3 regions of the Gordonia sp. WA4-43 genome follow, and region 3 is predicted to be linked to each of the others. Evidence: predicted binding sites of a transcription regulator. Region 3 holds the regulator's gene; each other region holds the start of a gene.
What was found. The regulator LexA, encoded in region 3, represses DNA repair genes until DNA is damaged. The targets are predictions, from matches to a motif close to CGAACANNTGTTCG.
Positions count from the first base shown of each region.

Region 1: a site for LexA is predicted at 6,582-6,595, ahead of ruvC (crossover junction endodeoxyribonuclease RuvC). Genes of this name have one in related genera too.
Region 2: a site for LexA is predicted at 2,917-2,930, ahead of LEL84_RS11980 (HNH endonuclease signature motif containing protein). Genes of this name have one in related genera too.

Region 1 is NZ_CP084736.1:414,433-425,055, reverse strand. Features, by position in the region: gene LEL84_RS02055 (ABC transporter substrate-binding protein) at 1-700, opposite strand, end outside; gene secF (protein translocase subunit SecF) at 711-1,904, opposite strand; gene secD (protein translocase subunit SecD) at 1,901-3,616, opposite strand; gene yajC (preprotein translocase subunit YajC) at 3,774-4,157, opposite strand; gene ruvB (Holliday junction branch migration DNA helicase RuvB) at 4,306-5,394, opposite strand; gene ruvA (Holliday junction branch migration protein RuvA) at 5,395-5,988, opposite strand; gene ruvC (crossover junction endodeoxyribonuclease RuvC) at 5,985-6,554, opposite strand; gene LEL84_RS02020 (YebC/PmpR family DNA-binding transcriptional regulator) at 6,657-7,412, opposite strand; gene pdxT (pyridoxal 5'-phosphate synthase glutaminase subunit PdxT) at 7,569-8,189, opposite strand; gene LEL84_RS02010 (acyl-CoA thioesterase) at 8,186-9,040, opposite strand; gene LEL84_RS02005 (helix-turn-helix transcriptional regulator) at 9,104-9,595, opposite strand; gene LEL84_RS02000 (FHA domain-containing protein) at 9,766-10,536, opposite strand; gene LEL84_RS01995 (PP2C family protein-serine/threonine phosphatase) at 10,548-10,623, opposite strand, start outside.
Region 2 is NZ_CP084736.1:2,665,048-2,675,670, reverse strand. Features, by position in the region: gene LEL84_RS12000 (amino acid permease) at 1-162, opposite strand, end outside; gene LEL84_RS11995 (beta-mannosidase) at 228-1,328, opposite strand; gene LEL84_RS11990 (YdcF family protein) at 1,530-2,591, shown strand; tRNA gene LEL84_RS11985 (tRNA-Gly) at 2,635-2,708, opposite strand; gene LEL84_RS11980 (HNH endonuclease signature motif containing protein) at 2,961-4,460, shown strand; gene dcd (dCTP deaminase) at 4,482-5,054, shown strand; gene LEL84_RS11970 (UDP-glucose dehydrogenase family protein) at 5,186-6,622, shown strand; gene LEL84_RS11965 (hypothetical protein) at 6,718-8,256, shown strand; gene LEL84_RS11960 (TetR/AcrR family transcriptional regulator) at 8,291-8,881, opposite strand; gene LEL84_RS11955 (DHA2 family efflux MFS transporter permease subunit) at 8,997-10,623, shown strand, end outside.
Region 3 is NZ_CP084736.1:311,388-322,010, forward strand. Features, by position in the region: gene LEL84_RS01455 (phosphoenolpyruvate--protein phosphotransferase) at 1-1,553, shown strand, start outside; gene lexA (transcriptional repressor LexA) at 1,531-2,235, opposite strand; gene LEL84_RS01465 (LysM peptidoglycan-binding domain-containing protein) at 2,461-3,000, shown strand; gene nrdR (transcriptional regulator NrdR) at 3,100-3,600, shown strand; gene hrpA (ATP-dependent RNA helicase HrpA) at 3,574-7,560, opposite strand; gene LEL84_RS01480 (aspartate aminotransferase family protein) at 7,643-8,893, shown strand; gene LEL84_RS01485 (alkyl hydroperoxide reductase) at 9,031-9,564, opposite strand; gene LEL84_RS01490 (peroxiredoxin) at 9,576-10,163, opposite strand; gene LEL84_RS01495 (hydrogen peroxide-inducible genes activator) at 10,289-10,623, shown strand, end outside.

The sequences.
Region 1 (10,623 bases), 100 kb from region 3:
ACGGACCCGACGCCGGATAGTGCGCGTGATCGATCGGTCCGAACGTCAGGTCGAAACCGGTGTTCCATGCGTCCGCGATGCGTCCGACGGCGGCCCGGTCCATCGCCCGGATCGGGTCGATGACGTCGGAGAGGCCTGCCACGCGGGCCACCACATGCGCCGGCATCATCGCCCCGGCGCCGAAGAGCGAGAGCCAGTTCCGGTACTCCCGTCCGGGCGCGAAGGTGACGGTCGCGCTCTTGTCGCCGGCCCCGCAGTTCACCGAGTCGATGTCGCGATAGCCGGCGGTGGTCGCCGGGGTGAAGCCGGGCAGCCGTCCGCTCATCGCCGCCCAGGCGAGCACGAGATCGTCGCAGTCGAGGGCCACCCCGTCGGAGAAGACCGCCTCGGGGTTGAAGTCATACCGCAGGGTCGGCACGCGGCCGGGCACCTGGGTGACCGTGCCGACGTCGCGATCCGGGATGACCTGGCCGGCCGGGCCCAGCAGACTGAAGCCGGGCAGCAGCCGGGTGGTCGCCATGAGGACGCCATCGGCGTTGCCGCTCACCGTGTTCGCGTTGTAGGTCGTGATCCGCGCGTCGACCACGTAGTCGATCGTCGGCGGCCCGTCGTCGCCGCAGGCCGTCACCAGCCCGACGACCGTGACGAGCCCGACGAGGAGGCTCAGGACCCTGACGAACTCCCGGCGTCCAACGCTCACGTCGCAGAGACTAGCGGTTGCGACGGCGTTTGCCGGTCGGGACCGCGCGGTCCGCGTCGTCGGTGTCGACTGCTGCCCCGGCGGACGCCCCTCGGCGCGTCCGGACCGGCCGCGGCTCGTCGGACGGGAGCCCGGCGCGACGCCGGAGGACCTTCTCGGTGTGCCGGCCGATGTCGGGGCGACGTTCCTTCAGTGTCGCCAGGAGCGGCGCGGCGAGGAAGACCGACGAGAACGTACCGACGAGGACACCGACGAGCTGGATCAGCCCGAGATCCTTGAGCGTTCCGACGCCGAGCAGCCAGACCGCGATGACCATCAGCGCGATGATCGGCAGCACCGAGATGACGGTGGTGTTGATCGACCGCATGAGGGTCTGGTTCACACCCAGGTTGGCCTGTTCGGCGTAGGTGCGCCGGGTGGTCTGGAGCACCGAGCGGGTGTTCTCGGAGATCTTGTCGAACACGACCACCGTGTCGTAGATCGAGAAGCCGAGGATGGTGAGCAGGCCGATGACGGTCGCCGGGGTGACCTCCCACCCGACGAGCGAGTAGATACCGGCGGTCACGATCAGGTCGAAGAACAGCGACCCCATCGCCGCGATGGACATCTCCCGGTCGAATCGCACCGCGATGTAGACGAAGACGATGACCAGGAACACGGCCAGCGCGATCAGCATGCGCTCGGTTATCTCGCTGCCCCACGTCGAGCTCACATCCGAGATGCTCACCTCGGCGGGCGCGAGTTCGGGACCGAATTCGTCGGCGAGCGCGCGCGTCACCGATTCCGCCTGGGCGAGATCGAGGGTCTCGGTGCGCACCTGGACCGTCTGGCTGCCACCGGCTCCCGCGGTCTGTACCGATTCGGGCGCCTCGCCGAGGGTCGCGGTGACAACTTCTTCGACGGACTCCGCGGTGATCTCCGAGGAGACGACCGGCACCGACATCTGGGTACCGCCCTCGAAGTCGATACCGAGGGTGAACCCGCGGATTCCGATCGAGGCCAGGCAGATCAGCAGGATCGCCGCGGTCACGCCGTACCACATGCGGCGGCGTCCCACGATCTCGAAGGCACCGGTACCGGTGTAGAGCCGGGACAGGAACGAGCGGTTGCGATCGGCGACGAAGTCGGCGTCCGCGCCGGGCTGCGCCTTGTCGGCGTCGAGGACGGCCGAGTCGCCGGTTGCCTTGTTGTACGGCCCGGTCATCGCACGGTCCCCTTCTCCCGAGTGGCGTCAGTGGTGTCGTCGGCGTCCGTCGGCGGCGCAGACGTGTCGGCGGTGGCCGCACCCGCTTGCCGGTGCGCGGCGACACGACGCTGGCGGGCGACCTCGCTGATCGCCCCGAGTCCGTTGACGCTCGGCTTCGACAGGAACGTCGAACGGCTCGCGTAGACGACCAGCGGGTGGGTGACCAGGAACACGACCATGACGTCGAGGATCGTGGTGAGACCCAGTGTGAACGCGAAGCCGCGGACCTCACCGATCGCCAGGATGTAGATGACCGCGGCGGCGATGAAGCTCACCGCATTGCCGGACCAGATCGTGCGGCGCGCGCTCGCCCAACCGCGGGGCACCGCGGACCGGAAGCTGCGCCCCTCGCGCATCTCGTCCTTGATTCGTTCGAAGTAGACGACGAACGAGTCGGCGGTCATACCGATACCGATGATCAGACCCGCGATGCCGGCGAGGTCGAGGGTGAACCCGATCCAGCGACCGAGCAGCACGATGATGCCGTACACCATGGCCCCGGCGAGGACGAGCGACAGCACCGTCAGGATGCCGAGCATGCGGTAGTAGGCCAGGGCGTAGATGAACACCGCGATCAGGCCCACCAGTCCGGCGATCAGACCGGCCTGCAGCGACGCGAGACCCAGTGTCGCCGAGATCGTCTCGGCGTCGGAGGCGGTGAAGGACAACGGCAGCGAGCCGTACTTCAGCACGTTGGCGAGTTCGTTCGACGACGACTCGGTGAACGGACTGGCGCTACCGCCGCTGATCCGGGTCTGCCCGCCCGGGATGGGCTCGTTGATCGCCGGCGCCGAGACGACGCGCGAATCGAGCGTGAAGGCGGTCTGGGTCCGGTTGGGGGCCTGCTCGGCGGTGTACCTGGGCCAGAAGCTGGCGGCCTCACCCTCGAATTCGAGGGTCACTACCCATTCGCCGGTCTGCGGATCGGTACCGGCGTTCGCGTTCTTGATGTCGCGACCGTCGATGATCTCCGGGCCGAGGAGGTAGACCTCCGAGCCGTCCGTCGAGCAGGCCACGAGGTACTCATCGGGGCGGTCGTTGCCCAGAAGCGGGTCGTTGGCCGTCGGCGAGCAGTCCATCTTCGCCATCTGCTGCTGGAGTGCCTCGAGCTGCTGCGGGGTCGCGTTCCCCGGCGCCTGACGGAGCTTGCGCTGCTCGTCGATGGCGGCTGCCGCGGCCTCGGTGGGCAGGGTGTCGGCCTGATCGTCGGCACTCTCGGGCTTCGGCGGTTGCGGAGTCGCCATGGCCGGCTGCCCGACGACCGGTCGGACGTACAGGCGCGCCGTCTGCCCGAGTGACTTGGCCTGCGCGCCGTCCTGGCCGGGGACCGTGATGATCAGGTTGTCACCGCTGACGACGACCTCCGAACCGGAGACGCCGAGCCCGTTCACGCGCTGCTCGATGATCTGCTTGGCCTGATCGAGCTGCTCTCGGGTCGCCGCCTGACCGTCCTCGGTCCGCGCGGTCAGCGTGACGCGCGTACCGCCCTGGAGGTCGATACCGAGCTTCGGTTCGATGGTCTGGGGTCCGGTGAAGAAGATCAGTCCGTAGACGACCGCGAGCAGGCCGATGAAGGCCACGAGCGGACGCCACGGCGGGATCTCTCGAGCCGGTCGCGACCGCTTCCCTGCAGTCCGGCCCTTCCCCGAAGTCCGAGAGGGAGTTGTCACAGCTGTTCAGGTCTCCTTGAGAGCGTCAACCGGCCGACGAGCAGCCCGACCGGCATGACCCATCGTCCACTCCTGGCCGGGACACGCCGGAAGCGCGTCGGAGGCGTGCAAACGGATGGGCGCGCCGCGTCGTGGATCGACGCGGCGCGGATGCGGCTTACTTGTCGTTGTCGCGCGCGTCGTCGGTGGCAGGCTTGTCCAGGCTGACCGAGTCGGCGTCGTCGTAGTCGTCGGACTCGATCTCCGGGGCGACGTGGCCGGGGTAGGTGGCCGCGGCCTCATCCGTCGGGACGACGCGCATGACGGCCAGCCGGTTCCAGCGGGTGACCACGCCGGTGGCGATCTCGACATCGACGACGTCGGGCGAGCTCGCGTCGATCACGGTTCCGAAGAGACCCGAGGTCAGCTGGACGCGGGTACCGGTGGACACCGAGTTCTGCATCTCCTGCATCTCGGCCACACGCTTCTTCTGCTTCCGCATCGACAGGAACATGAAGCCGGCCAGCAGGGCGAGCAGAAGCGGGAAGAGCAGAGCGTCCATGAGTGCGAGTCAGTCCTTTGGGTATCAGTGGGTACGGCGTGAGCGAGCGGCCTGTCCGGACGAATCCGGGCAGCATCAGCTCAGCTGTGCTCCACACAGTGTGCCACGTGTTGCGCGGAGCTCATCCCCGCAGGTGGTGCCCGTGCGGTCAGAGGTCATCGAACAGCGTCGCCGCGCCGACGTCGCGGGGACGGACGCCGAAGGTGGCGTTCATCGCACCGGCGGGCGGGGTGAGTCCGAGATGATGCCAGGCGGCGGCAGTGGCCACCCGCCCGCGCGGCGTCCGCGCGATCATGCCCGCGCGCACCAAGAACGGCTCGCAGACCTCCTCCACGGTCGCCGGCTCCTCGCCGACGGCCACGGCCAGCGTGGACACCCCGACCGGCCCCCCGCCGAAGGCGCGGATCAGGGCGTCGAGCACGGCTCGGTCCAGACGGTCGAACCCGAGTTCGTCGACGTCGTAGACCGCGAGGGCCGCGCGGGCGACGTCCACGGTGATCGACCCGTCTCCCCTTACCTCGGCGTAGTCGCGGACCCGGCGGAGCAGCCGGTTCGCGATGCGGGGCGTGCCCCGCGACCGGCGCGCGATCTCGCCCGAGGCGTCGCCGCGGAGTTCCATGCCCAGAATCCCGGCCGAGCGGTGCAGCACCCGGACGAGTTCGTCGGGCTCGTAGAACTCCATGTGCGCGGTGAACCCGAACCGGTCGCGCAGCGGGCCGGTCAGCGACCCCGACCGTGTTGTCGCCCCGACCAGCGTGAACGGCGCGACGTCGAGCGGGATCGAGGTCGCTCCCGGGCCCTTGCCGACCACGACGTCGACGCGGAAGTCCTCCATCGCGAGGTACAGCATCTCCTCGGCCGGGCGCGCGATGCGATGGATCTCGTCGATGAACAGCACGTCGCCCTCGACGAGATTCGACAGCATTGCCGCGAGGTCGCCGGCGCGCTCGAGTGCCGGACCAGAGGTCACCCGGATGGCGGCGCCCATCTCCGAAGCGATGATCATGGCCAGCGACGTCTTGCCGAGCCCGGGCGGTCCCGACAGCAGGATGTGGTCGGGGGTGCCACCGCGGCCCTTGGCCCCGTGCAGGACCAGTTCGAGCTGTTCGCAGACCCGCGGCTGGCCGATGAAATCAGCGAGTGACCGGGGACGGAGACCGGCGTCGAGGTCGCGGTCGGAGCGCACCGGCATCGCGCTCACGTCCCGGTCGTCGACGTCGTCCGGATCGCCGCCCATCTACGACGCCTTGCCGAGCAGTGACAGCGAGGAACGCAGCGCGGTGGACGCATCGGCGTCGGGATTCTCGGCGAGTACCGCCGTGACCGCCTTCTCCGCCGGACCGGCGGTGAACCCGAGCCCGACGAGCGCCTCGGCGACCTGCTCGCGAATACCGCCGACGGCGGTCACACCGGTCGACGCCTCGCCCGTGGGCCGGTCCACCTTGTCCCGCAGTTCGACGCACAGCCGTTCGGCCACGCGTTTGCCGATGCCGGGTACCGAGGTCAGTGACTTGGTGTCCGATTCGGCGAGCGCGCGTCGCAACGCATCCGGTTCGAGAACCGCGAGGGTCGCCATCGCGAGTCGCGGGCCGACGCCGGTGACCGTCTGCAGCAGCGCGAACAGCGCACGGGCGTCGGGTTCGGTGAAGCCGTAGAGCGTCATCGAGTCCTCGCGGACGATCATCGAGGTCAGCAGCGTCGCCTCGTCGCCGCGGCGCAGCCGGGACAGCGTCGCGGGCGTCGCCAGCACGCGGTAACCCACTCCCCCGCAATCGATCACGGCGTGGTCGAGCGCGATCTCGAGCACCGGTCCGCGGACTGACGCGATCATGCGCGACTCCCTTCTCGTGCCTGGGCCACCCGCGCGCGGTGCCGCGCCGCGGCCGCGTCGGCCTGCTTCTGTGCGGCTGCCATCCGCTCCATCATGGGTCCGCGCCAGCAGTGACAGATCGCCAGCGCGAGCGCATCTGCGGCGTCGGCGGGACGCGGCTTGGTCTGCATGCCGAGAATCCGGGTGACCATCGCGGTGACCTGAGACTTGTCGGCTCGTCCGCTGCCGGTCACCGCTGCCTTCACCTCCGACGGGGTGTGGAAGCGCACCGGTACGTCGCGCTGGGACGCCGCGAGCGCGATGACGCCGCCGGCCTGCGCGGTCCCCATGGCCGTGGACACCTGGTTCTGCGCGAAGACCCGCTCGATGGCCACCACGTCGGGCTGGTGCACATCGAGCCAGTGACACGCGGAGGTGTAGATCGCGAGCAACCGCTCGGCGAGTTCCATGTCACTCGGGGTGCGCACGACGTCCACGTCGAGGGCGGTCACCGTCCGCCCCCGACCCGACTCGACCAGCGCGATACCGCACCGGGTCAGACCCGGATCGACGCCCATGACGCGCACTCGTACCCTCCCAGGCATCGTGATCTGCGAACAGTTGTTCGAGATCTTATCGGGGAGAGCGGACAAGTCCGGTGATCAACACACCGGGCGGGCGGCGGGGTGTCAGTCGTTCTCGAGTTCGGCGAGGACCTCGTCGCTGATGTCGACGTTGCTGTAGACGTTCTGGACGTCGTCGGAGTCCTCGAGGGCGTCGATCAGCTTGAACACCTTGCGGGCGCCGTCGGCGTCCACCGCGACCTCGACCGACGCCCGGAAGCTGGCCTCGGCGGAGTCGTAGTCGATCCCGGCTTCCTGCAGCGCGCTGCGGACGGCGATGAGATCGCTTGGCTCGCTGACGATCTCGAAGGACTCGCCGAGATCGGTGACCTCTTCGGCGCCCGCGTCGAGCACGGCCATCAGGACGTCGTCCTCGGTCTGTCCGTTCTTCTCCAGCGTCACCACGCCCTTGCGGGTGAACAGGTAGGAGACCGAACCCGGGTCGGCCATGTTGCCACCGTTGCGCGTCATCGCGGTCCGGACCTCGCCGGCCGCACGGTTGCGGTTGTCGGTGAGGCATTCGATGAGCACGGCGACGCCGTTGGGCCCGTAGCCCTCGTACATGATGGTCTGCCAGTCCGCGCCGCCGGCCTCTTCACCACCGCCGCGCTTACGTGCGCGTTCGATGTTGTCGTTGGGGACCGAGGACTTCTTCGCCTTCTGGATCGCGTCGAACAGCGTGGGGTTACCCGCCGGGTCACCGCCGCCGGTCCGCGCCGCCACCTCGATGTTCTTGATGAGCTTGGCGAACATCTTGCCGCGCTTGGCGTCGATGGCCGCCTTCTTGTGCTTGGTGGTGGCCCATTTGGAGTGGCCGCTCATGTCCGTCGATTCCTTTCCCGGCGCCGGCACGTGCGGCGGGCCGTGGCCCGCATCCGGCGCACTCCTACCTGTATCCGGTCGCCCTGTTGGTGGTGCGCCCTGTTGGGTTGTTCCCGGCGTGCCGGGCTCGTGGTCTACCGCTGGTTCGGCACGATCTTACCGACGCACCATCTGCACGAAGTATTCATGTACGCGCCGGTCGCCGGTCACCTCCGGGTGGAACGACGTCGCGAGCACGTTCCCCTGACGCACCGCGACGATCCGCCCGGCCGCCGGGCCGTCGGGAACACGCGCCAGGACCTCGACCTCCGGGGCGACGGACTCGACCCACGGCGCCCGGATGAACACCGCGCGCATCGGCGCGGCGCCCTCGGCGTCGGTGATCCCGGTGAACTCCAGGTCGGTCTCGAAACTCTCCACCTGACGCCCGAATGCGTTGCGCCGCACCGTGACATCGAGGGCGTCCAGATGCCGTGCATCGGGCCGGGTGTCGAGGATGGTGGAGGCGAGCATGATCATGCCCGCGCACGACCCGTACGCCGGGAGGCCGTCGGACAGCTTGTCCACCAGCGGGTCGAACAGGTCGAAGATGCCGAGCAGTTTGCTCATCGTCGTCGATTCACCGCCGGGGATGACGATTCCGTCGATCTCGTCGAGTTCGGCCGGGCGTCGCACCGCCACGGCGTCGGCACCGGCCGCCTCCAGCGCGAAGACGTGCTCGCGCACATCGCCCTGCAGTGCCAGAACCCCGATGCGCGGCCGGTTGCCCTCGCTCACCGATTGGTCCGGGCGTGCTGGTCGTCGGGCATCACGCGGCCGGTGCGCGCCAGCCCCTCCTGGGTGACCGCCGCGACCAGGCGGCCCTGTCGATCGAAGATCCGTCCCTGGGTCAGCGCGCGACCACCGCCCGCCGACGGCGACGTCTGGTCGTAGAGGAGCCAGTCGTCGGCCCGGAAGGGGCGCATGAACCACATCGCGTGGTCGAGGGAGGCGACCTGCGGGTTGGACTCCGGATGGGGCACCCGCGAGGAGCCGAGCAAGGTCATGTCGCTCATGTAGGCGAGCGTGCCGACATGGAAGACGGTGTCGTCGGGCAGACGATGGCGGTAGCGGAACCAGACTCGTTGCTGCGCAGCGAAATACGACGAGGTGACCATCATCTCCGGGGGCACGATGCGCAGATCGAAGTTGCGCCACTCCTTGAACACCGCGCGCTCTTCCTCGGCCAGCTCGTCGAGGCGGTCGGTGAGCTCGTCCGGTTGCGGCGCCGGCGGCATCCGGTCCTGGTGCTCGTAGCCCTGGTCGGTCCGTACATGGAACGACGCAGACATGGTGAAGATCGCCTCACCGTTCTGGATGCCGGTCACCCGCCGGGTGACGAACGACCGTCCGTCGCGGATGCGGTCGACGAGAAACACCGCCGGACGATCCGGGTCACCGGGACGCAGGAAGTAACCGTGGAGGGAATGGACGTCGAACTCGTCGGACACCGTGCGGGTCGCCGACATCAGGGCCTGACCGGCGACCTGGCCGCCGAAGGTGCGCTGAAGGTGACTCGGGAACGCACCGCCGCGGTAGATGTCGGTCTCGATCTGTTCGACCTGGAGTATGTCCTCGATGGCTGCCACGCAGACCAGTATCGCGCACGGCGCCGGTGGGCACTCCCCTGCCCGCCGAAGCGCGGCCGGCGATCAGAGTTCGTCGAGGGTCATGATCCCGTCCTGGATGGCCCTGGCGACCAGCGATGCCTTCGTCGGGGCCGGACGGCCGATCTCGGCGTACTTGGCCCGGATCCGGGTGAGGTGGGTGTTCACCGTACCGAGCGAGATGTAGAGCTCCTGGGCCACAGCAGGTTTGGAGTCGACGAGCATCCAGGTGCGCAGGACCTCGACCTCGCGCGAGGTGAGATTCGGCTTGGCGCGGTCGGCCGTGGCCTCCGCGACCTCGGGGACCTCGGCGAGCGCGGGAACGGCGACCGCACGGTGCAGGTGGGGGTGTCCCGGACGATGGCCCAGGCCGAGCGGCTGACCCGCGCGCGGTGTCTGGATCTGGTGGCCGGGCAACGGCATCCGGCGAGCCGCCAGACGCGCCAGGGCTTCCTTCCGGCGGGCGATGGCCTCCGCGTCACGACGAGCGCTGACCGAGCGCAGGTGCTGGGGGGCCTGATGGGCGATCGCAGTCATGTGTGCTTCCTCTTCACTCATTCAACCGGTGGTCTTCCGGGTTCTCCCGGCGATGAGATGAAGATTATGGGCTGCGGCCCGGGTGGTCGATGGGGAGAACTCCCCTACCCGTGGGGAGAACTACCCACGGTGAAACCGCAGGTCAGCGGCGTGCAGACGCGGCGGCTGACTCAGTCGGCCGCGTTTCGGGCCGCCTCGGCGTCGATGAGGGGGAGATCTTCTCGCGTGACGATGCGTGACGACACCGCGTACTCCACCAGTTTGGTCCGGCGGTTGCTCGCGAGTTTCCCGCCCCCGCCGCGCATTCCGCTCACCCCGAGTTGATCGAGCTTGTCACAGACGTTGTCGAGCTTGCGATTGAACTTGGTCAGCGGCCAGCCCAGCCGGCGCGCCGCCTGCGCCGACGACGGGATGGCACTCGAGCCGGTCCCCTCACGCCGCAGGATCTCCTCGGCCAGCACGATGATCAGCAGCTTCTGACTCTCCGTGAGCGTCGGCACGCCCTGCGTCGTGTGCCCGCCGCTGTATTCCGGACGCGTCACCGACTTCACCTGCGGCGCGCGGGCGAATAGGCTCAGCTCGTAGGTCGTCGGCCCGGCGGTGAACACGATGGTCGTCTTACCGAAGACGAGCGGCATCCGCGCACCGGGGCCCAGGGTCGCCGAGAACCCGACGTCGCCCGCCGAGACGCTCGCCGACAGGTGCGTGCCGAGATTGGTGAGCCACCAGAGCCCGTTCTCGTTGTGTATCACCAAGAATCGGCGATGAAGGTACGGGTTGTCGTCGATGGACAGATCCGCTTCGCGGCCGATGAAGAACCGTCGGTCGGCGTCGAGCGCGATGCGCTCGCCGCAGTATTCGACGTAGGTCGCCCCGGCGTCCAGCGCGGCGCCGCCGGACTCTGCGGGGGATGTCTCGGCCCGGTCCTGACCCGTGGTCATCAGTCCTCCGATCAGCTCGGGTCGGGGGCCGGAGCAGCTCCGGCGGCCTCTCCCTGCGCCGAGTCGTCGAGCGCGGGCATCGTGAGA
Region 2 (10,623 bases), 2.4 Mb from region 3:
CGCCAGGATGGCGCCACCCGGACCCGCGTCGGAGATGGTGGCGCCCGAGGCGACGAACAAGCCGGTGCCGATGGCGCCGCCGAGCGCGAGCATGCTGATGTGACGACTCTGAAGTCCCTTGCGCAGAGATTCGTCGGGGGTGATCCCCAGGGGACTGGACACCGGCAGAGTCTAACGGCCGGTCGGCCTCTCGGCCGGGTGTTGCGCTGTTGCTCGAGTGCTGAGCCTCATTCGAGGCTGGTCAGTTCGGTGACCAGTGCGTGCACCGGGTCGCCGGGACCGATGTCGTAGGTGCACTGGTCGTCCCGCGGGTCCGGGACGAATGCCCAGAACAGTGCGGTTGCCGTCCCGGCCGCCCGCTGACCGGCGACCTTGGTCCGGAAGTCGGCGGCGCGCTCGGACCTCGAACCGCACGAGCCGGCATGCTGGCCGATCTCGTTCACCGCGAGGGGTTTTCCGACTGCGCGGGCCTGTCGTAGACGTTCGGCCAGTCCGTTCCACTGATCCCCGGGGAGCGCGACACCGTCCGCACCGTAGTCGTGATAGTCCAGGACGTCCACGTACGGGGAGCCGGCGACGTACTGGTAGTCGGGCCCGGCGGTGCCGCACTGGCCACCGCCGGTGAAGCCGGACCAGATCACCGCCCCGCCGTGCAACCGGGTGACCATCGCACCTGCGCTGCCGAAAAACGACCGCAGTACGCGCGCGGCGTCGACCGGGCACGACCGCTGCTGCCATCCACACGATTGATCGCCACAGATTGACGGTTCGGGTTCACCCACCAATTCCCATCCCGCCAGGGCCGACCTGCTCTTCCAGCGTCCCACTGCCGTCCTGACCCACTGCTCGAACGTGAGTCCACCCGCGCCGGCGACGGTTCGCCAGCCGGATCTGTACCAGTCTCGTTCCTTGAAAACTCCGCTCTCGCATGCGCCATCGGCGGCCGCGAGGACAGGCAAGACCATCTGATCGTGCCGCGCGGCGGCGTCGAAGACGGCATCCATCGGCCCGAAATCCAATTGCTGGGTGTACTTGTTCACGGCCAGTTGAGCGAACAGATTGAAGCGAGTGAGCGAATGCGGAGGTAAGCCGGCGAAATAGTCGTCGAGATCAACCATCGCTCCGCAACCGGCATTCACCGACCAATCGGTGGCCAGCTGGTAGGCGTCGAATCCGGATGGCCACCACTGGCGTCCATCGAGCGTCAGCCCAGCCGGCGTGGCATCGACCCGGTTGGGCGCCGCATGTGCGGGCGGCGGCAGCAGCCAGCTCAGGAGCAGGCCGATGCTCAGCACCAGAATCGGAGTTCTCATCGCGGGCAGATGCATGTGTGCGTCCTGGGATGACGGGGACCGACTGTGGCGTCGGCCCAACTCGTTCGATGATTGCACGCCGGTCGCGTGGGTTTCGACCGCGTCCGAGAATGGGTACGGATGAACGTTTCGTGTGCGCCGAAATCGAGTTAGCGCAACTGGGCTCATTCCTCATTTCCCGACCTGCGCGACACCTGTGACACCATCGTGCTCGTGATGGGCGTGCTGATAGTTGCTGCAGTGCTGTTCATCGCGAGCGCGGTCCTTGCATCGCAGGACCCGCGTCGTCTGGGCCCCGGTATCCTGCTGACCGCGGGCTTGTCGGGCGTGATGCTCGCCGCGGTGATCGCGGCCGTGGACAGTGGCGTCGACGACGACGGCTTGGTTCTCGCGCCGGCGGTCGTCATCGTGGCCCTCGGACTCGTTGCGCTGCTTGCCATCCTCATTCTCGGGGTGTCGTTGATCGCCAACGGCGTGACGCTTCTGCGCCGAGAGGGGCGCCGTCCATCGAACCTGCTGTCGGCGCTCCTGGGGGCACTCCTGTCCGGTTACGCGCTCGCTGTCCTGCTCGGGATCATCGTCGGATGGTTCGACGTGTCGACGAGCAACGCGCTGCTCAACTTCCTTCTGGCGGTGGGGATGCCGGCCGGCTACCTGGGGTTCGTGTTCGCCTCGCTGCTTCTCTGGTCGTGGCTGTACGGCCGGTGGAGCAGGTGGCGGGCGCGACGGGCGAAGGTCGGCGCGATCATCGTCCTGGGTGCCGGTCTGCTCGACGGGTCCCGCGTCGGTCCGCTGCTGGCGTCACGACTCGACCGCGGTCGCGAGATCTATGATCTGGCCCGGCCTTCCGGCCTGGACCCGCTGATCATCTGCTCCGGAGGCAGAGGTGGCGACGAGCGGCTGTCGGAGGCCGCGGCGATGGCCGAGTACCTCGTCTCGAAGGGCGTCGATCGTGATGCCATCGCACTCGAGGACCGATCCACCGACACCGCGGAGAACCTCCGGTACTCGAGGCGTGTGCTCGACGAGCGTGGAGTGACCGAACCGGTCGCGGTGGTGACGAGCGGCTATCACGCCTTCCGCGGAGCGATGCTCATGCGGTCTGCCGGGATCGACGGATTCTCGACCGGCGCCCACACCGCGCGATACTTCGTCCCCAACGCCCAGGTCCGTGAGTTCTTGGCGGTTCTGCGTGACCACCGATGGATCAACGGAGTCGTCGTCTTCCTGCTCAGCGTGCCACTGATCTCCGGCACCGCTGTGGCTCTCTTCGGCTAGTCCGTCAGTGGACCAGGGGAGTGCCTTGCGGACCCCGTGATGGTGGAGCCGATGACGGGAATCGAACCCGCGTATTCAGCTTGGGAAGCTGATGTTCTGCCATTGAACTACATCGGCGTGCGAGTGCCGGACTCGCGAACGACAGCCTAGCAAACCCGTGGCCGGTCCGGTCGTCAGCACTCGCAGATGTCGCAGATCGTGGCGTGAGGCGCAACGAACCGCGACATCTGGGCGAGACCGGGTATCGGCGGGCCGACGCGATTCGGTTGCGACGCAGAATAATTCGCGGGACGGGGTTGCGCGCTGGACGACCGGCCGGTAGTCTCGAACGTAGTTTCGAGTAAAGCCATGATGACGGGGGATGAAATCATGGCTTCTACCGAGCCATCTGCACCACCACCACTTCTTCTCGACCAGTACAAGCGCCTGCATGCACTTATGGACGAGATCGCCGAGACGCAGTCCACGGACTGCTCCGACACCGACCTCCTACAGGTCGCGATCGAGCACGAGCGTGCCGAACGACGGATGCTGTCGCTGTTCACCGATCACATCGTCGACATCGACGAGCGGTCGGCGTACCGGAAGATGGGGTGCCAGACCGTCTCCAACTTCCTCTGCCACGGTCTGCACCGGCGCGGCGAGGCGACCCGCCTGATGAACCGGGTCTGGGCCTTGGGCAGGTTCCCGGACATGCAGGGGGTGCCGCTCGAACCGCGCTTCCCCGAGACCGCCAAAGGTGTTGCCGACGGCGAGATCTCGGGACGCCACGTCGACGTCGTCATCGAGGTGATGCGCAAGATCCCCGCCGACGTGGACCCTGCCGACCGGGAAGCCGCCGAGGCAACGCTCGCGCACTACGCACGCGAGTACGACCCGTCGTCACTCCGTGATCTCGGCGCCCGCATCCTGGCCCACCTCGACCCCGACGGAACCATCACCGACGATCGCGACCGCGCCCGTAACCGCGGACTCAAACTCGGGCCGCAAGACGCCCAACTGATGTCCCGGCTGACCGCAACGCTCGACCCCGTGACGCGCGCCATGTTCGACGTCGTCCTGTCGGTGTGGGCCGCTCCTGGGATGAACAATCCCGCCGATCCCGAGTCGCCCACCGGCAACCCCGCCGCCGCGGACCCCGACGCGCTGGCCGCCGCTGCCGGACGCGACGAGCGCACGACCGAGAAGCGGAACCACGACGCGTTGCGCGCCATGCTGCGCTTCGTGCTCGACGCCGGCGCGCTCGGGGGTTCGCACCACGGGCTGCCGCCACACCTCGTCGTCTCCATCACCGAATCGGCGCTGCGCGACGCGGCCGGCGACCCGGCACGGACCGCGACGGGAACCCTCCTGCCCATCAAGGACGCCATCGATCTCGCCGCGGACGCGCAGCACCATCTCGCGGTGTTCCGGGACCACTCCAGTGAGGTGCTCTACCTCGGGCGGTCCAGGCGATTGGCCTCGCGCGCACAACGAATCGCCGCGATCGCCCGCGACGGCGGCTGCACCTTCCCGGGATGCACGCGGCCGTCGTTCGACTGCGAGATCCACCACGTCGTCGAGTGGGACGCCCACCACGGATCCACCGACCTCGACACCCTCGCGACCGCCTGCCCACCACACAACCGAGTGGTCGGCACCGGGGTGGATCAGTGGGCCACCACCATCGCCACCGAAGGGGTCGACGCCGGCCGCGCCGTCTGGCACCCGCCCCGCGCGCACCCGTCGCCGACGCCGCGGATCAACCATGCCCATCGCACCGACGCGATCCTCGACCGAATGCGCGCTGATGTCCGGCGGCGGCGCAGAACAGCGGCACCGGAGAGCGGAGGGTCGGCGCCGACCGACACCGGCGCAGATCCTCCCTGACCATTCGATAACCTCGACACCGTGCTGCTCTCCGACCGCGACATCCGCGCCGAGATCGCTGACGGGCGCCTCGCCATCGATCCGTTCGATCCCGCCCTCGTCCAGCCCTCCAGCGTCGACGTCCGGCTCGACGGCCTGTTCCGGGTGTTCAACAACACCCGCTACACCCACATCGACCCCGCACAACGCCAAGACGAACTCACCTCGCTGGTCGAACCCGCCGACGGCGAGCCCTTTGTGCTGCACCCGGGTGAGTTCGTGCTGGGGTCCACCCTCGAGGTGTGCTCGCTGCCCGACGACCTCGCCGGCCGACTCGAGGGCAAGTCGTCACTCGGTCGGCTCGGCCTCCTCACGCATTCGACGGCGGGCTTCATCGACCCCGGTTTCTCCGGCCACATCACCCTCGAGCTGTCGAACGTCGCGAACCTTCCGATCACCCTCTGGCCCGGCATGAAGATCGGGCAGCTGTGCCTCATCCGCCTCAGCAGCCCGGCGGAGGAGCCGTACGGCAGCGCGTCGGTCGGATCGAAGTACCAGGGACAACGTGGCCCCACCCCGTCGAAGGCGTACCTGAACTTCCAGAAGCACGACTGAGGGGTTCGACTCGGCTCAACCGGCGGGTGGACGGACCGGGTGGGCGCGGCTCCGGAAGTTCACCCAGCCGATGACAACCCGCCACGACGAGGATGGTTACCGGTGGTTCCGCCTGGGTAACCGTTGCCCTCATGAAGCTCACGGTGATCGGATGCGGCTACCTCGGTGCCACTCACGCGGCCTGCATGGCCGAACTCGGGCACGACGTCGTCGGCATCGACGTCGATCCGTACAAGATCGAACGCCTGCAGGCCGGCGAGGTCCCGTTCTTCGAGCCGGGGCTCGCCGACATCCTGCGCCGCAACATCGACGCCGGACGACTCCGCTTCACGACCGACCATCTCGCGGCCGCCGACCACGCCTCGGTGCACTTCCTCGGCGTCGGGACCCCGCAGGAACCCCGCGGGCACCGGGCCGACCTCTCGCACGTGTACTCGGCAATCGACGCGCTCGTGCCGACGCTGCGGGGCGCCCACCTCATCATCGGCAAGTCGACCGTACCGGTCGGCACCTGCGCCGAACTCGCACAACGGATCTCGGTACTGTCGCACGCCGGGGCGGATGTCGAACTGTCGTGGAGTCCGGAGTTCCTGCGCGAGGGATTCGCCGTCGAGGACACGCTCCGGCCGGATCGGCTCGTCCTCGGTACCGGTTCGCTCGACCCGAGCGGCCTCAACACGGCCGCCGACGACCCCGACGCCGGGTCGTCGGCCGGGGAGGTCACCCGCGAGATCTACCGCGAGATCCTCGAGACCGGCGTGCCGCTGATCGAGACCGACTGGGCCACCGCCGAACTCGTGAAGGTCTCGGCGAACGCCTTTCTGGCCACCAAGATCTCGTTCATCAACGCGATCAGCGAACTGTGCGAGATCGCCGGCGCCGACATCAACACCCTCGCCGACGCGATCGGGCACGACCCGCGGATCGGACGCCGATTCCTCAACGCCGGTCTCGGCTTCGGCGGGGGCTGCCTGCCCAAGGACATCCGCGCCCTGACCGCGCGCGCCGACGACATGGGCGCCCCGCGGGCCGTCGGCTTCCTGCGGGAGGTCGACGCCATCAACATGCGTCGCCGGGGTGCGGCGGTGGAACTGGTCTTCGAGGCCCTCGGCGGCGAGGTCCTCGGGCGCAACGTCGCCGTCCTGGGCGCCGCCTTCAAACCGGAGAGCGACGACGTCCGTGACTCACCCGCGCTGACGGTGGCCAGCAGGCTGGCGCTCGAAGGGGCGTCCGTGACCGTCTTCGACCCGAAGGCCATGGACAACTCACGACGCGTCCACCCGAGCCTCGGCTACGCCACCTCGGCGCGCGACGCGTGCGACCGGGCCGACGTCGTCGTCATCGCCACCGAGTGGGCCGAGTTCGTGCACATGGCGCCCGAAGAACTCGAGGGCGTCGTCCGCGCCAAACGCATCGTCGACGGCCGGCGCTGCCTCGACCCGCAGATGTGGCGCGACGCGGGTTGGGACTACCGCGCCCTGGGCGGCCCCGCTCCCACCCGCCCTGCGCCGCGAAACCACCCGTCCGAGCAGGTGAACGGATATGCGCCGGGGGCCACCGTCCGCTGAGTCGTGCTAGGTTGAGCTCGCGACTGTCCAGGGGGCACCTACTCGCCGGTGGGGGACATGAGGCGAGGTGCACGTGAGGTGCAGGAATCAACCAGATGACCGACACGGTGGCCGATCCGGCCGTGACACCGACGTCTGCGCAGGCAGAGGTCACGGTCAGTGCTGCCGTCGTCGACGCCGTGCGCGCCGAACTCGCTGAGCGGGGGATCGCGCAGAACGCCGAGGTCGTGCTGTTCGATCTCGATCCGCGGGCGGGCGTCTCGGTGGGACGCCTGGACCCGACTCGAGGGACCGTCGCGGACTCCTACTCCGATTCCGGTCTCACCCTCGCCGTCCTGGATGAGGTGATCGCCGACCATCTCGTTCGGGTCGGGCGGGTGGCGGCACCGACCTCGCGCGAATGGCACGAGGAGGTCCTCGACCTCGTCACCCGCGGCCGCGAGCGGCTCCGCGAGTCCGACGGCACCTTCCTGATGGGCCGCGACCACATCCGGCTGTTCCGCATGGCGCGCCGCGACGTCGCCGAAGCCGGAGCCCCGCTGACCGCACGCGCCGAAGACCTCGCTCGCGCGGCGGTGTCCGGAGCCTCCGCCCCCGCGGTCGTGGTCGCCGATCGCGTGAGCGCATGGCCCGGCCTCCGGGACGCGATTGCGCGAGCCGTACCCGTGCCGGTCGTCGACGTCGATCCGTCGGGAAGCATCACTCGGCCCCCGGCGCACGGCGGACACGCGGCGGAACCGGAGGTACCGCACGCGATCGCAGTGTCCGGCGATGTGATCGAACCAGACGTGGGGGTGGCGACCCCGCCCGCCGAACAGGATGCGGTCCCGACCCGGTCGGATGACGGTTTCTCGGCCCCCGCCGAGATGGCTCCGCGTGGCGACGACCATACGCACGACACGCACGACACCCCCATCTTCGAGTCCGTCACTCAGTCGCCACCGGTGGTGGCCACGGCGTTCGGGGGGCTCGCTCCGTATGTTGCTGCCCCGGATGTCCCTCGCGCCCAGCCGCTTCGGGACGACCAGCAGTTCTCCGAGCTCTCTCCGGTCGGTCACGATCAGCGCACGCCGACGAATCCGGTTGCCGAGCCGCCGCCGTCGGCCGAGTTTGCGCCACGGTGGACGTCGGCGCATACGCCCACGCCGCCCGTCCGGTCCGGCGATGGGGAGGTGAACGTCGATCCGATGGCCGGGTATTCGGCGGACACAGGGTCGGCCATCGGGGCTCCACCGCACTCCGACGTGTCCGTAGCAGGGCCGCATTCGGCCGGCGCGAGCCGACGGCGGCGCGGAGGCAAGCGCGTTCTCGCCGCGGTGGCGCTGCTGTGCGCGGTGGCCGTCGTCGCGGTGGCCACGGCGTTGGCCGTCGGACACGATGAGGCGTCGCCGACCGTCGCCGCGCCGCTTCCCCAGCGCACCACCGCCACTCCGGAACCCGAGTTCGCCGATCCCGCAATCTATGCCGAGGCCCGGCAACCGGCGCGCCGGTACACGACTCCTCCTCCGCCGGAGACGACGACGCCCTCCGCGGAGGAGCCTGCGCCCCGGCCTCGTCCCCGGTCGCGGACTCCGCGTCCGCCAGGCGGCGTGACGATCCCGCTTCCCGGTCTGCCGCCGATCGTCCTGCCCTGACGCACGAACCCGATGACCGTCCCCGAGCCGGGTCTCAGTCGCCGGGCCGGGGCGCCAGTGCGCGCGCCACGAAGTCGAGGACGTTCTCGTAGTTCGCCGATGCATCGACGTCGGGGTGATAGGCATGGGCGAGTTCGAGACTCACGGCGCCGTGAACGGCGGACCAGGTCTGCATGGCTTGTTCGACGGGGTCGGCGGACAAGATGACCCCGGCCACCTGGCCGTACCGGATGGTGTCGACGAGGACCTCGAATGCGTTTGCGGCCACGTCGATCTCGGGCGTGCACTGCGCTGAGAACATCAGCCCGTAAAGCACCGGATTGGCGAGTGCGAACTTCCGGTACGCCACACCGGCGTTGCGCAGACGAGTCGCCGGATCGTCATCCCTCGTCGCAATCGCCCGTCCGAATTCGGCGTAACCGTCGGTGACCAGGGCGTCCAGCAGGCCGTCCCGGCCGTCGAAGTGGTTGTAGACGCCCATCGGGGCGACCTTCGCCTCACCGGCCACGGCCCGAACCGTCAGACCGGCCGTGCCATCGCGCTCGAGGATTGTGCGACCTGCCCGGAGCAGCGCGGATCGGACGTCGGCGCCTGCTGTACGCGTGCGCGGCTTCGCGGGAGACATGTTGACAACCTACTGGAACGGTGTTCTTCTTGAATAGAACACTGTTCTACAACGCTGGAACGTTGTTCTAACGGATCGCCGAAACCGCTTGCGCCACTCGACCAGGAGAAGATCGATGCCAACCGAACGCACGCATGCTCGCTGGTGGGCGTTGGGCGCCCTCAGCTTCGCCGAACTACTCGTGATGATCGACAACACGATCGTCAACGTGGCCCTCCCGACGCTCGCCCGCGACCTCGGCGCCGGGATCTCGGGCCTGCAATGGATCGTCGACGCCTACACGCTCGTCTTCGCCGGCCTGCTGTTGACCGGCGGCTACCTCGGTGACCGGTTCGGGCACCGTCGGGTGCTCCTCACCGGCATCGGAGGTTTCATGCTGGTGTCGGTGCTGGCGGCGTCATCCCAGAACCTCGGGCAGCTCGTCGCCGGCCGTGCGGGGCTCGGGGTCTTCGCGGCGCTGGTCTTCCCCGCCACGCTCGCGATCATCACGACCATCTTCGTCGATGCCCGGGAACGCGCGATGGCTGTCGGGATCTGGGCGGCGGTCTCCGGAGTGGCAGTGGCCATCGGACCGGTTCTCGGCGGCTGGCTCCTCGAACACTTCTCGTGGACATCGGTGTTCTGGGTCAACGTCCCGTTCGGTGTGGTGGCCCTCGCGATGATCCTGGCGGTCGTACCCGGCACGCGACCGGTGTCGGTGCCCCGGTTCGACGCGCTCGGGGTCGTGCTCTCGATCGCCGGCCCGGGCCTGCTGACCTTCACCCTGATCGAGGCACCCCACGTCGGTTGGGCCACGGCGCGCACGGTAGTGGGTGTCGTTGTTGCAGTGGCCATCCTGGCGGTGTTCGTGGCCACACAGCTGCGGATCGCGCACCCCATCCTCGACGTCCGGCTCTTCGCCAACCGGCGCTTCGCCACCGCCGCCGGGATGATCAGCGTGGCGTTCTTCGCGCTCTTCGGCTTCATCTTCCTGATCACGCAGTTCCTCCAGGCGGTGAAGGGATACGGTCCGCTGGCCGCTGGTGTCCGTACCCTTCCGTTCGCGATCGTGATGGCGGCGCTGTCGCCGGTCGCGATGGCACTGTCGCACCGTTTCGGGCCCCGGGTGGTCTCGGTGACCGGGGCCTTCCTGATGTCCGGCGGGTTCGCGCTCGTCGAGCTCTCCGCGCGGGACTCCGGGTATTGGGAACTCATCATCTGGGCGATGTCGCTGATGGCGGCGGGTCTCGCCTTCATCTCCGGTCCGTGCACCCAGCTCATCATGGACGCGCTGCGTCCGGAACAGGCCGGCGCGGGCAGTGCGGTCAACGACACGACACGCGAGATCGGCGGGACGCTCGGTGTCGCGGTCCTCGGGTCGATCCTGACGTCCGCGTATGTCGCCGGGGTCGGGGACCGGCTGTCGGGCAGCGGGTTGCCGGCCGAGGCGGTCGACGCGGCGAAGCAATCGGTGATGGCCGGGGTCGGGGTGGCCGACCAGGCGCCGGGCGCGATCGGTGATGCGGTTCGGATCGCGGTGCAGGACGCCTTTATGGTCGGGTTGCACGACGCGGTCTGGGCCGCGGTTGCCGTCACGGCGGTCGCGGGCGTCGCGGCGGCATTCTTGTTGCGGGGGAGCGGGAACCCTTCGTGGCTCGTCGCTAGCGCTCCTCGCACCTCAGGGAGCGGAGGGGTTGTCGCCAGCGCTCCTCGCACCTCAGGGAGCGGAGGGGTTGTCGCCAGCGCTCCTCACACCTCAGCTC
Region 3 (10,623 bases):
CCGCGGCCGGCGCCGTCGCCGCGCGGCTGCGCACGCGCGCGTCGCAGAACACCGGGGTGACGGCCGAGGTGCTCGCCGCGACGGCGGGCCTGGCCGAGGACCGCGGCTGGATCGGTGCCGCGACCGCGCTCATCGGCAAGGGCGCCCCCGCCGAGGCCGCTGCCGTCGCGGCCACCGAACAGTTCGCGGCGGTGTTCACCAAGCTCGGCGGACTGATGGCCGAGCGGGTCACCGATCTCAACGACGTGCGCGACCGGGTCCTCGCCGAACTGCTCGGCCTACCCGAACCTGGTGTGCCCACTCCGGAGGTGCCGTCGGTCCTGCTCGCCGACGACCTCGCGCCCGCCGACACCGCGGGCCTCGACCCCACGAGCACCATCGCCCTCGTCACCCGCCTCGGCGGACCGACCAGCCACACCGCGATCATCGCGCGCCAGCTGGGGATCCCGTGCGTGGTGGCGGTGGCCGACCTGGACGAGATCGAGCCCGGCACAACCATTCTCGTCGACGGCAGCACCGGGCGAATCGAGGTGGAGCCCGATGCGGAGGCGGCCCGGGCTCGCGTCGACGAGGATCGGCGGCATGCCGCACTCGTCGCCGGCTGGACCGGTCCGGGGCAGACCGCCGACGGGGTGGCCGTGGCGGTGCTCGCCAACGTCGCCGACGGATCGTCGGCACGCGCCGCGGCCGGGTACCCCGTCGAGGGCGTCGGGCTCTTCCGCACCGAACTCGCGTTCCTCGAGCGTGCCGACGAACCGTCGGTGGACGAGCAGGCCGCGATCTACCGGGAGGTGCTCGATGCGTTCGACGGGCAGAAGGTGGTCATCCGCACCCTCGACGCCGGGTCCGACAAACCGCTCCGGTTCGTGACCCATCCCGACGAATCGAACCCAGCGCTCGGCGTGCGGGGCGATCGGATCGCGCTGGCGCACCCCGAGATCCGCGCGCATCAGCTCGACGCGATCGCGCAGGCCGCGTCGGGGTCGGCCGTCGCGCCGTGGGTCATGGCGCCGATGATCGCCTCGCCGGCGGAGGCGCGCACCTTCGCCGCCGAGGTCCGCGGCCGTGGTCTGGTCGCCGGGGTGATGATCGAGGTGCCCGCGGCGGCGATCCTGGCCGAAGCCGTCCTCGCCGAGGTGGACTTCGTATCCATCGGCACCAACGATCTGACCCAGTACACGATGGCGGCCGACCGGATGTCGGCCGATCTCGCCGGACTGACCGACCCGTGGCAACCGGCCGTGTTGAGCCTCATCGCGGGTGTCGCGGCAGCGGGTGCACGTCAGGGAAAGCCGGTCGGGGTGTGCGGCGAGGCCGCCGCCGATCCGAACCTCGCCTGCGTGCTCGTCGGTCTCGGGGTCACCTCGCTGTCCAGCGCGCCGGCTGCTGCCGCGGCCGTGGGGGCCCGGCTCGGCGAGGTGTCCGCACCGGACTGCCGGGCCGCCGCCGAGGCTGCCCTGGCCACCTCGGATCCCGCCGCGGCGCGCGAGGCTGCCGCGGCGGTGCTCGACGGTTCGGTCGGTGGAGAGGTCAGACTCGCCGCATCACGGTGACGACCTTGCCGAGGATGACGGCATCGTTGCCCGGGATCGGATCGAACAGTTCGTTGTGCGGCATGAGCCAGACGTTGGGGCCCTGACGCTTGAAGGTCTTCACGGTGGCCTCGCCGTCGATCATGGCCGCGACGATGTCGCCGTTGTCGGCGACGTTCTGCTGCCGGACCACGACCCAGTCGCCGTCGCAGATCGCGGCGTCGATCATCGACTCGCCGACGACGCGCAACAGGAAGAGAGATCCCTCGCCGACCAGCTCACGGGGCAGCGGGAAGACGTCCTCGACGGCCTCCTCGGCCAGGATCGGACCGCCGGCCGCGATTCGGCCGAGAACCGGCACGAAGGTCGGCTCGGGCAGCTGACCGGCCGACGGGGTGTCCGGCGACGGGGTGTCACTCGGGGCGATGTTGACCGCACGGGGACGGTTCGCGTCGCGCTTGAGCAGCCCCTTGCGTTCCAGCGTCCGCAACTGATGGGCCACCGACGACGTCGAGGCCAGGCCGACCTCGTCGCCGATCTCCCGGATGGTCGGCGGATAACCGCGCTCGCGCACCGAGCGGCGGATCACCTCCAGGACCCCGGCCTGTCGCGGGGTGAGTGAGGCCTCGGCGGCGGCGGCGTCGAACGGGGCCTCGTCGTCGGCGCCCCGCGCTCGGCCGCGCCTATCGCCGGTGTCACTCATGTTCGGTTCCTCTCGTCTTCGGAACGTGCTGGTAGATGGCTTGCACCGGGTCCGAGCCTAGCCGAGTGCGACCGGCACCTCAAACATTTGTTCGATGTGTCGCGAGACTTTGTCGGGACGTCGTGCTACAAATTCGAACATCAGTGCATCGAACATCTGATCGATGTTCGAACACCGACCGTCACACCCCGCACGATCCCAGACACCCGAACACCGGAGGGCACCATGCGCACCGCCACTCTCGTCGCTCCCGTCCGCACCGACCGTCCCGACGCTGTCCGGCCCCCCACCGACCGCGCCGATGGGGTCCGGACGCGCGCCCCGCTGTCCGACGGCGGCCGCCCGGTAGACAACCGGCCGGCCGGCACCCGACCGCGGGGTGCGTCGCCGGTGACCCCGCGGGTCGGCGGCACCCACTGTGGCTCTCCGGTCGGGGTGCGCGGGCGTGGCCCGGTCGGACCCGACGCGGCGGTGTTCCGTCGCCGCCGCCGCACCGCGGTCGCGCTCCTCGCCGGCGTCGGGCTGGCGTTCGTCGTGTGGGTGTTCGGTGTCGTGGGCCAGAACTACTCGGACTCGCTGACCCCGTCCGCCGTGAGTGCCGAGGTCGTCCACGTGCGCTCGGGGGACTCGCTCAGCTCGATCGCCGGCCGGGTGGCACCCGAGATGCCGCGCGAGGTCGTGATCGACGAGATCGTCGCGATGAACGATCTGGGGTCGAGCGCGCTGCAGGTGGGCCAGCCCCTGCTCACCCCCCGGTACCGCTGAGGCTGGGCGGTATCCTCGATGTCACAGGGGCCGGCCGACAAGCGGCGGGGCGCACGCTTCGGGTGCGTTCCAGCGTCCCGCGACCTGCGTGAGGACACGATGCGCTGCCCCTTCTGCAAGAACGACGACACCAAGGTCATCGACTCGCGTGTCGCAGATGAAGGGCAGGCCATCCGCCGCCGTCGCTCCTGTGTGGAGTGCGGTCGCCGGTTCTCGACCGTGGAGAGCGCCGTGCTCGCGGTGGTCAAACGCAACGGCGTGACCGAACCATTCAGCCGGGAGAAGGTCATGCGCGGCGTGCGGCGAGCCTGTCAGGGCCGCCACGTCGCCGAGGACGCGCTCGCGCAACTCGCCCAGCAGGTCGAGGACACGGTGCGCGCCAGTGGATCGGCCGAGATCCCCAGCAACGAGGTCGGACTCGCCATCCTGGGCCCGCTCCGCGATCTCGACGAGGTGGCGTATCTGCGCTTCGCCTCGGTGTACCGGTCGTTCGACTCGGTGGAGGACTTCCAGCGTGAGATCGACGACCTGAAGGCGGCATCGGGTTCCGGGAGCGCGCTCGCCGAACCCGTGTCAGCCGAGCCGGTCCAGAGCTCGTAGGACCCGTTTCTCCGACACCGGGAACGCGGTACCGAGACGCTGGGCGAACAGCCCCACGCGCAACTCCTCGACGAGCCACTGCGCTTCGTCGTCGACCACCGCCCGCCGGTGCTCGGGTACCTGTTCGAGGCGCTGGGCCCACCGTTCGACGACGCGATCGACGGCGGCCACCCCGGCCTGGTCGCGTGCTGCGGACGCGGGTAGTGCCTCCAGACGTGCTTGCGCGCCGTCGAGATAGCGCGGCAGATTCTCCAGGTGGCGTCGCGCGGTGGCCGCCACGAATCCGTCGAACACGAGGTGGGCGACCTGTTCGGCGACGTCGTCGGCAGCCAGCGAACCGGCGTGCCGGTCGATCGCCGCCCTCAGCGGGGCCATCCGTTCGAGAGCTGCGACGGCCAGCGAGAAGTAGTCCGGTGCGGCTGCGGAGACCCGTGGCCGGATTCGTTCGAGCAGCGCCGAGAAGGACTGTGGTGAGCGAACCGCGGCGAGCTCTGCGTCGTCGGTGTCGGCGACGGTGTCCCGGATGGCCCGTCGGGTGCAGTCGGCGAGCAGTGCCTCGGTGGTCGAGTACGGGCTCTGGCTCAGGGCGAGTCGTTCGACCGGACTCAACGAGCCGGCGATCCGCTTGTGCAGCGGAGGTATCGCGAAGTCGAGGAGGGCGACGATCCCGCGTCGCAGGAGGCGGTCTCGTGTCTCGGGGCTCGCCGCATCGACGACGACGACGCCCCGTGCGTGGCCCTTCTCGTCGGAGACCACGTCGATCGTCGGGTACCGGGTCAGCCGCTGCCCCGCGACATCGACCGTCGTCTGCTCGGCGAGCGAGCCGATCCCGTCGGCGGTCCAGGTCTTATACAGGTTGCGCGACACCGTCTTCGGCGCCGCGGGCGTTCCGGTCTGCTGGAGTTCGGGCAACGAGTCGGCGCGGGCGACGATCCGTCCGGAGTCGTCGGCCACCGCGAAATGCATGCGCAGGTGCGGCGGTACCCGGTCGGTGTCGAAATCGCCCGCGGTCACCCGCATCCCGGTGATCGCCGAGAGCTCGCGGGCCAGCCCGGTGGTGAGCGGCTCCTTGCGCGGGGTGAGCCGGCCGAGCGCGAGTTCGGCGAATCGCTGCGCGGGCGACATGCTCTTGCGGAGCTGTTTCGGCAGCGACTTGACCAGTGCGGTGGCCAGTTCAGCGCGCATGCCCGGGACCGACCAGTCGAAGCCGGCCGGTCGGACATGGGGTAGCAGTGCCTGCGGGATCACGACGGTGACGCCGTCGTCGGGTGCGCCCGGTTCGAACCGGTAGCGCAGTTCGAGTCGGGTGTCGCCCTGCTGCCAGGCGCCGGGATAGTCCGTGGGGGCGACGTCGGTGCCTCCCGTGACGTCCTCGGGGCGCAGATCCAGCAGATCGGGTTCGGCCCGGCGGGCCTTCTTCCACCAGGTGTCGAAGTGCCGAGCGGAGGTGACGTCGGCCGGTAGCCGCTGGTCGTAGAACTCGAAGAGCTGGTCCTCGGTGATCACCAGACCCCGGGTGCGCGTGCGGTTCTCGACGTCCGAGGCGGCCTCGAGAAGCGTGCGATTGCGGTCGAAGAAGGCGTGCTGCGTCCGCCAATCGCCCTCGACGAGAGCGTGCCGGATGAACAGCTCCCGCGAGACCACCGGGTCGATGGGGCCGTAGTCGACGCGCCGGCGGGCGACGAGCGGGACCCCGTACAGGGTCACGCGTTCGTAGGCCATCGCCGCTCCGCGTTTCGCCGACCAATGCGGCTCGCTGTGGGTCCGCTTCACCAGATCCCCGGCGAGTTTCTCGGCCCACAGCGGATCAATCCCGGCGACGGTGTGGGCGAACAGGCGCGACGTCTCGAGAACCTCGGCCGCCATGATGAAGGCGGGCGGCTTCTTGGCGAGCGGAGAGGCGGGGAAGATCATCAGCGTGGTGTTGCGCGCACCGGTGAACTCGCGGCCCTCGGTGTTGCGGGCGGCGATGTTGCTGAGCAACCCGGACAGGATGGATCGGTGGACGGCGTCGGCGTCGAGTTCGGTGGGCGCGACCGACCAGTCGAGGTCCTTGACGATCTCGGTCAGCTGCCGATGGAGGTCCTGCCATTCCCGGATGCGCAGGAAGTGGAGGTACTCGCGCTCACACATGCGCCGAAAGCGGCTGCCGGACAACTCCTTGCGCTGTTCGCCGAGGTACCGCCACAGCTCCACGTAGGACAGGAAGTCCGACTGCGGGACGACGAAGCGCCGGTGCTGGGCGTCGGCGGCCTCCCGGTGCTCGGCCGGCCGTTCCCGTGGATCGGGGAGCGACATCGCGGCGGCGATCACGAGAAGGTGGTCGAGACAACCCAGTTCGTGTCCGGCGATGAGCATCCGGGCGACCCGGGGATCGACCGGGATGCGCGACATCGACCGGCCGATAGGGGTCAGTCGCGGGGGCCCGCCCTCGCGCGGGACGGTGATGGCGCCGAGTTCGGTGAGAACACCCATACCGTCGCGGATCGCGCGGTCGTCGGGCGGCTGGACGAACGGGAACTCGGCGATCTCACCCAGTTTCAGCGAGGTCATCTGGAGGATGACCGCCGCGAGGTTGGTGCGCAGGATCTCCGGGTCGGTGAAGGCCGGCCGGGAGTCGAAGTCGTTCTCGCTGTAGAGACGGATGCAGACGCCCGGGGCGACACGACCGCATCGACCGGCCCGCTGCCGGGCACTGGCCTGTGAGACCGGTTCGATGGGAAGACGATTGACCTTGGTCCTGGTCGAGTACCGACTGATACGGGCGGTGCCGGTGTCGATGACGTAGCGGATGCCGGGCACGGTCACCGACGTCTCGGCGACGTTGGTCGCCAGCACGATCCGGCGTCCGTCGGAGGGGGAGAACACCTTCTGCTGCTCGGCGATCGACAGTCGCGCATAGAGCGGCACGATCTCGGCACCGGGACCCTTGCTGCCGCCGGTTCGTCGACGGAGCGCCTCGGCGGTCTCTCGGATGTCCCGTTCGGTGGGCAGGAACACGAGGATGTCGCCGCGGCCACCGGCCCACAGTTCGTCGACGGCGGCGTCGATGCCCTGGATCTGGTCGAGGTCGGCATGTTCGCCGCCGCCGGCGTCGTCCCCGTCGTCGGGGCGTTCCTGCAGGCTCAGCGGTCGGTACCGGATCTCGACCGGATAGGTGCGTCCGGATACCTCGATGACCGGGACCGAGGTCTTCGGCGTGCTGAAATGCCGTGCGAAGCGCGCCGGTTCGATCGTCGCCGAGGTGATGATCACCTTCAGATCGGGGCGTCGGGGCAGCAGGCGGCGCAGATAGCCGAGGATGAAATCGATGTTGAGGCTGCGCTCGTGGGCCTCGTCGATGATGAGGGTGTCGTAGCGGCGCAGCATGGGGTCGGTGGCGATCTCGCGGAGCAGGATGCCGTCGGTCATGACCCGGACGAGGGTGTCGGCGCCCGACCGGTCGGTGAACCGGACGGAGTAGCCCACCGCGTCGCCGAGTTCGGTGTCGGTCTCGTCGGCGATGCGCTTGGCGACCGAGCTCGCGGCGATGCGCCGGGGCTGGGTGTGCCCGATCGACCCGCGGATGCCACGCCCGAGTTCGAGGCAGATCTTGGGGAGCTGGGTGGTCTTGCCCGAGCCGGTCTCGCCCGCGACGACCACGACCTGGTGGTTGCGGATCGCCTCGGCGATCTCGTCGCGTGCGGCGGAGACCGGTAGTTCGTCGGGGAAGCGCAGAATCGGCACGGTCGCGCGCCGCCGGTCGAGACGGGCGCGTGCCTTGTCGACATCGGCGACCAACTGTCGCCACTTCGCGGCATCCGGGCGCGCGGCGAGCCGATCGATGCGACGACGCAACCGGTCGGCGTCGACGAGGCCCACGTCGTCGAGTGCGCGGAGCAGATCCGAGCGGGGGATGTCCGATGCAGCGGTGTCCGGTGGAGACGGGGACGGGTCAGGTGACGAGGACGGGGCCGACATGATCACTCCAGGATATGGGGAAGCGCCGAGGCCGGTTCACCCCAGTGGCCGCGTGGGCCGCGTGGACCGGCATCATGGGGCCATGGCTGATGGTTCGAGCACTGGTACTGGATCGTTGTGGCACGGTTTCGCCGACATGGGTGCGGTGACCGCGAGCGGGCCGTTCGTCGTGACCAGGGGAGAGGGTGCGCGGATCTTCGACCGCGACGGCAACTCCTACCTGGATGCGACCGCCGGACTGTGGTTCACCAACGTCGGGCACGGCCGGACCGAGATCGCCGATGCCGTCGCGCGCCAGCTCGGCACCCTCGCGCACTACTCCAACTTCGGTGACTTCGCGAGCGACGTCACCCTGCGGCTCGCCGAGGAGCTCGGCGCCATCGCGCCGGTACCCGGATCGAAGATCTTCTTCACCTCCGGCGGCAGCGACTCGATCGACACCGCGGTCAAACTCGCCCGCCGCTACTGGGTGGAACACGGACGCGAATCCAAGCGGGTCGTCGTCAGCCGCACCAAGGCTTATCACGGGATGCATGCCGCGGGTACCTCGCTGGCGGGCATCCCGCTCAACCACGACGGCTACGGCGAACTCATGCACGACGTCCAGAACGTCGAATGGGACGACGCGAAGAGCCTGCTCGGTCTCATCGAGCGCGTGGGCGCCGACAACATCGCCGCGTTCTTCTGCGAGCCCATCATCGGGGCCGGCGGCATCTATCTCCCGCCGGAGGGCTACCTCGCCGAGGTGCGGGGCATCTGCCGCGACCACGACATCCTCTTCGTCGTCGACGAGGTCGTCACCGGCTTCGGCCGCATCGGCGGCGAATCCTGGTTCGCCTCCGCACGATTCGGCCTCGAACCGGACATGATCACCACCGCCAAGGGGCTCACCTCCGGGTATGTCCCGATGGGCGCGGTGTTCATCGCACCGCGGATCGCCGAGCCGTTCTTCGCCGGCGGCGTCTGGTGGCGGCACGGGTACACCTACGGCGGTCACGCGGGCGCGGCGGCCGCCGCGCTGACCAACCTCGAGATCATCCGGCGCGAGAACCTCCTCGCCGAGGCGACACGGCTCGAAGGCGACCTCGCCGCAGCGCTGTCGCCGCTCGCCGACCTCGACACGGTCGCCGAGGTCCGGACCGGCCTGGGCGCGGTCACCGCGGTACAGCTGGCCGACCCCGCGACGGCGCCGGCGACGGTGGTCAAGCTGCGCGAACACGGGGTGAGCACCCGGGCCGCAGGTCAAGGGGCGCTGCAGATCTCGCCCGCGTTCGTGATGACGACCGCCGAGGTCGGCGAACTCGCCGACCGGATGCGCGCGGCGCTGAGCTGACGACGCAGGCCACGGCCTTGTCGTGGTCATCCCGACGATCCGGTGGTCATCGCCGGACCGCGGTGAGTGCGCCTGAGAACGACAGGGCCCGGCTGCGTAGCGCAGCCGGGCCCCGTCGTCGTCTCACATGCGACGGATCAGGCGTTGGCGAGCACCTCGGTGGTCGCGATCGCCTGGGCGACACCGCTGACGATCGACGCGACCTTGAGCGCCTCGAGGATCGCCTCACGGTCGACGCCGGCCTCGCGCAGGGTGTTCTCGTGCGCGGCGACGCAATGACCGCAGCCGTTGATCGAGGACACCGCGAACGACCACAGCTCGAAGACGGCCTTGTCGACGCCGGGGTTGCCGATGATGTTCATCCGCAGGCCCGGACGCAGGTCGTCGTACTTGCCGTCGAGGAAGCCGCGACCCCGGTAGAACACGTTGTTCATCCCCATGATCGACGCGGCCCCGAGCGCGGCGTTGTAGGCCTCGGCGGACAGCGTGTCGGCGGCCTCGTCGGCGATCTCGCTGAGCACCTTGGCGTTTCGCGTGGCGGCAGCGGTCGACAGCAGGGTTCCCCAGAGCTGCTCCTCGGTCAGCGCGGTGGTGCGGCTGATCGAACCGAGGTTGAGCTTGAGGTCCTTGGCGTACTCGGGAAGTGCTTCCTTCAGGTTGTCGATGCTCATCTGTTCTCCTCTCAGACGCCGGCCGTCATGAGCTCGCCGGCGTCGATCGTCGGGTCACCCTTCTTCCAGTTGCAGGCGCACAGTTCGTCGGACTGCAGTGCGTCGAGGACGCGCAGGACCTCGTCGACGTTGCGGCCCACGGAGCCCGCGGTGACCGCCACGAACTGGATCTCGTTGTTCGGGTCGATGATGAAGGTGGCGCGGTCGGCGACGCCGTCGGCATTGAGAACGCCTGCGGCGGTGGCGAGTTCGCGCTTGAGGTCGCTCAGCATCGGGAACGGGAGGGTCTTGAGGTCCTCGTGCTGTGCGCGCCACTGGAAGTGGACGAACTCGTTGTCCACCGAGGCGCCGAGCACCTGGGTGTCGCGGTCGGCGAACTCGTCGTTCAGCTTGCCGAACGCGGCGATCTCGGTCGGGCACACGAAGGTGAAGTCCTTCGGCCAGAAGAACACGACGCGCCACTGGCCGGGGTGATCGTCGGACGACACGGTGGTGAAGTAGTCGTCGGGCTGCTGGGCATTGACCTTGCTGAGGTCGCCACCGATGACGGCGGTGAGGTTGTAGGCAGGGAACTGGTCACCGATGGTGAGCAGGGCCATGTATCGCTCCTTCAGCTGGTGAATGTACGGAATCTGCGCGCGAATGAGTTTCGCGACGTACGGGTACCATCGTGCCGGATTCCGGTCGAAAACGAAACGTGATGACTAGCACTATACTGATAAGCATGTCCGATAGAACTTATCAGCCGACCGTGGCCGGGTTGCGTGCCTTCGTCGCACTCGCGCACCGACGCCACTTCGGCACTGCGGCAGCCGATCTCGGTGTCAGTCAGCCATCGCTGTCGCAGGCGTTGTCGGCGTTGGAGTCCGGTCTCGGTGTGACCCTCGTCGAACGCACCACGCGGCGTGTCCTGTTGACCGCCGAGGGTGACGAACTCCTCCCGCGAGCGATCGCGGTGACCGAGGCCATGGACGAGTTCACCTCGGCGGCCGCCGGAACGGGCCGCCCGCTCAGCGGGCCGCTGCGGCTGGGGGTCATCCCGACGGTGGCGCCCTACGT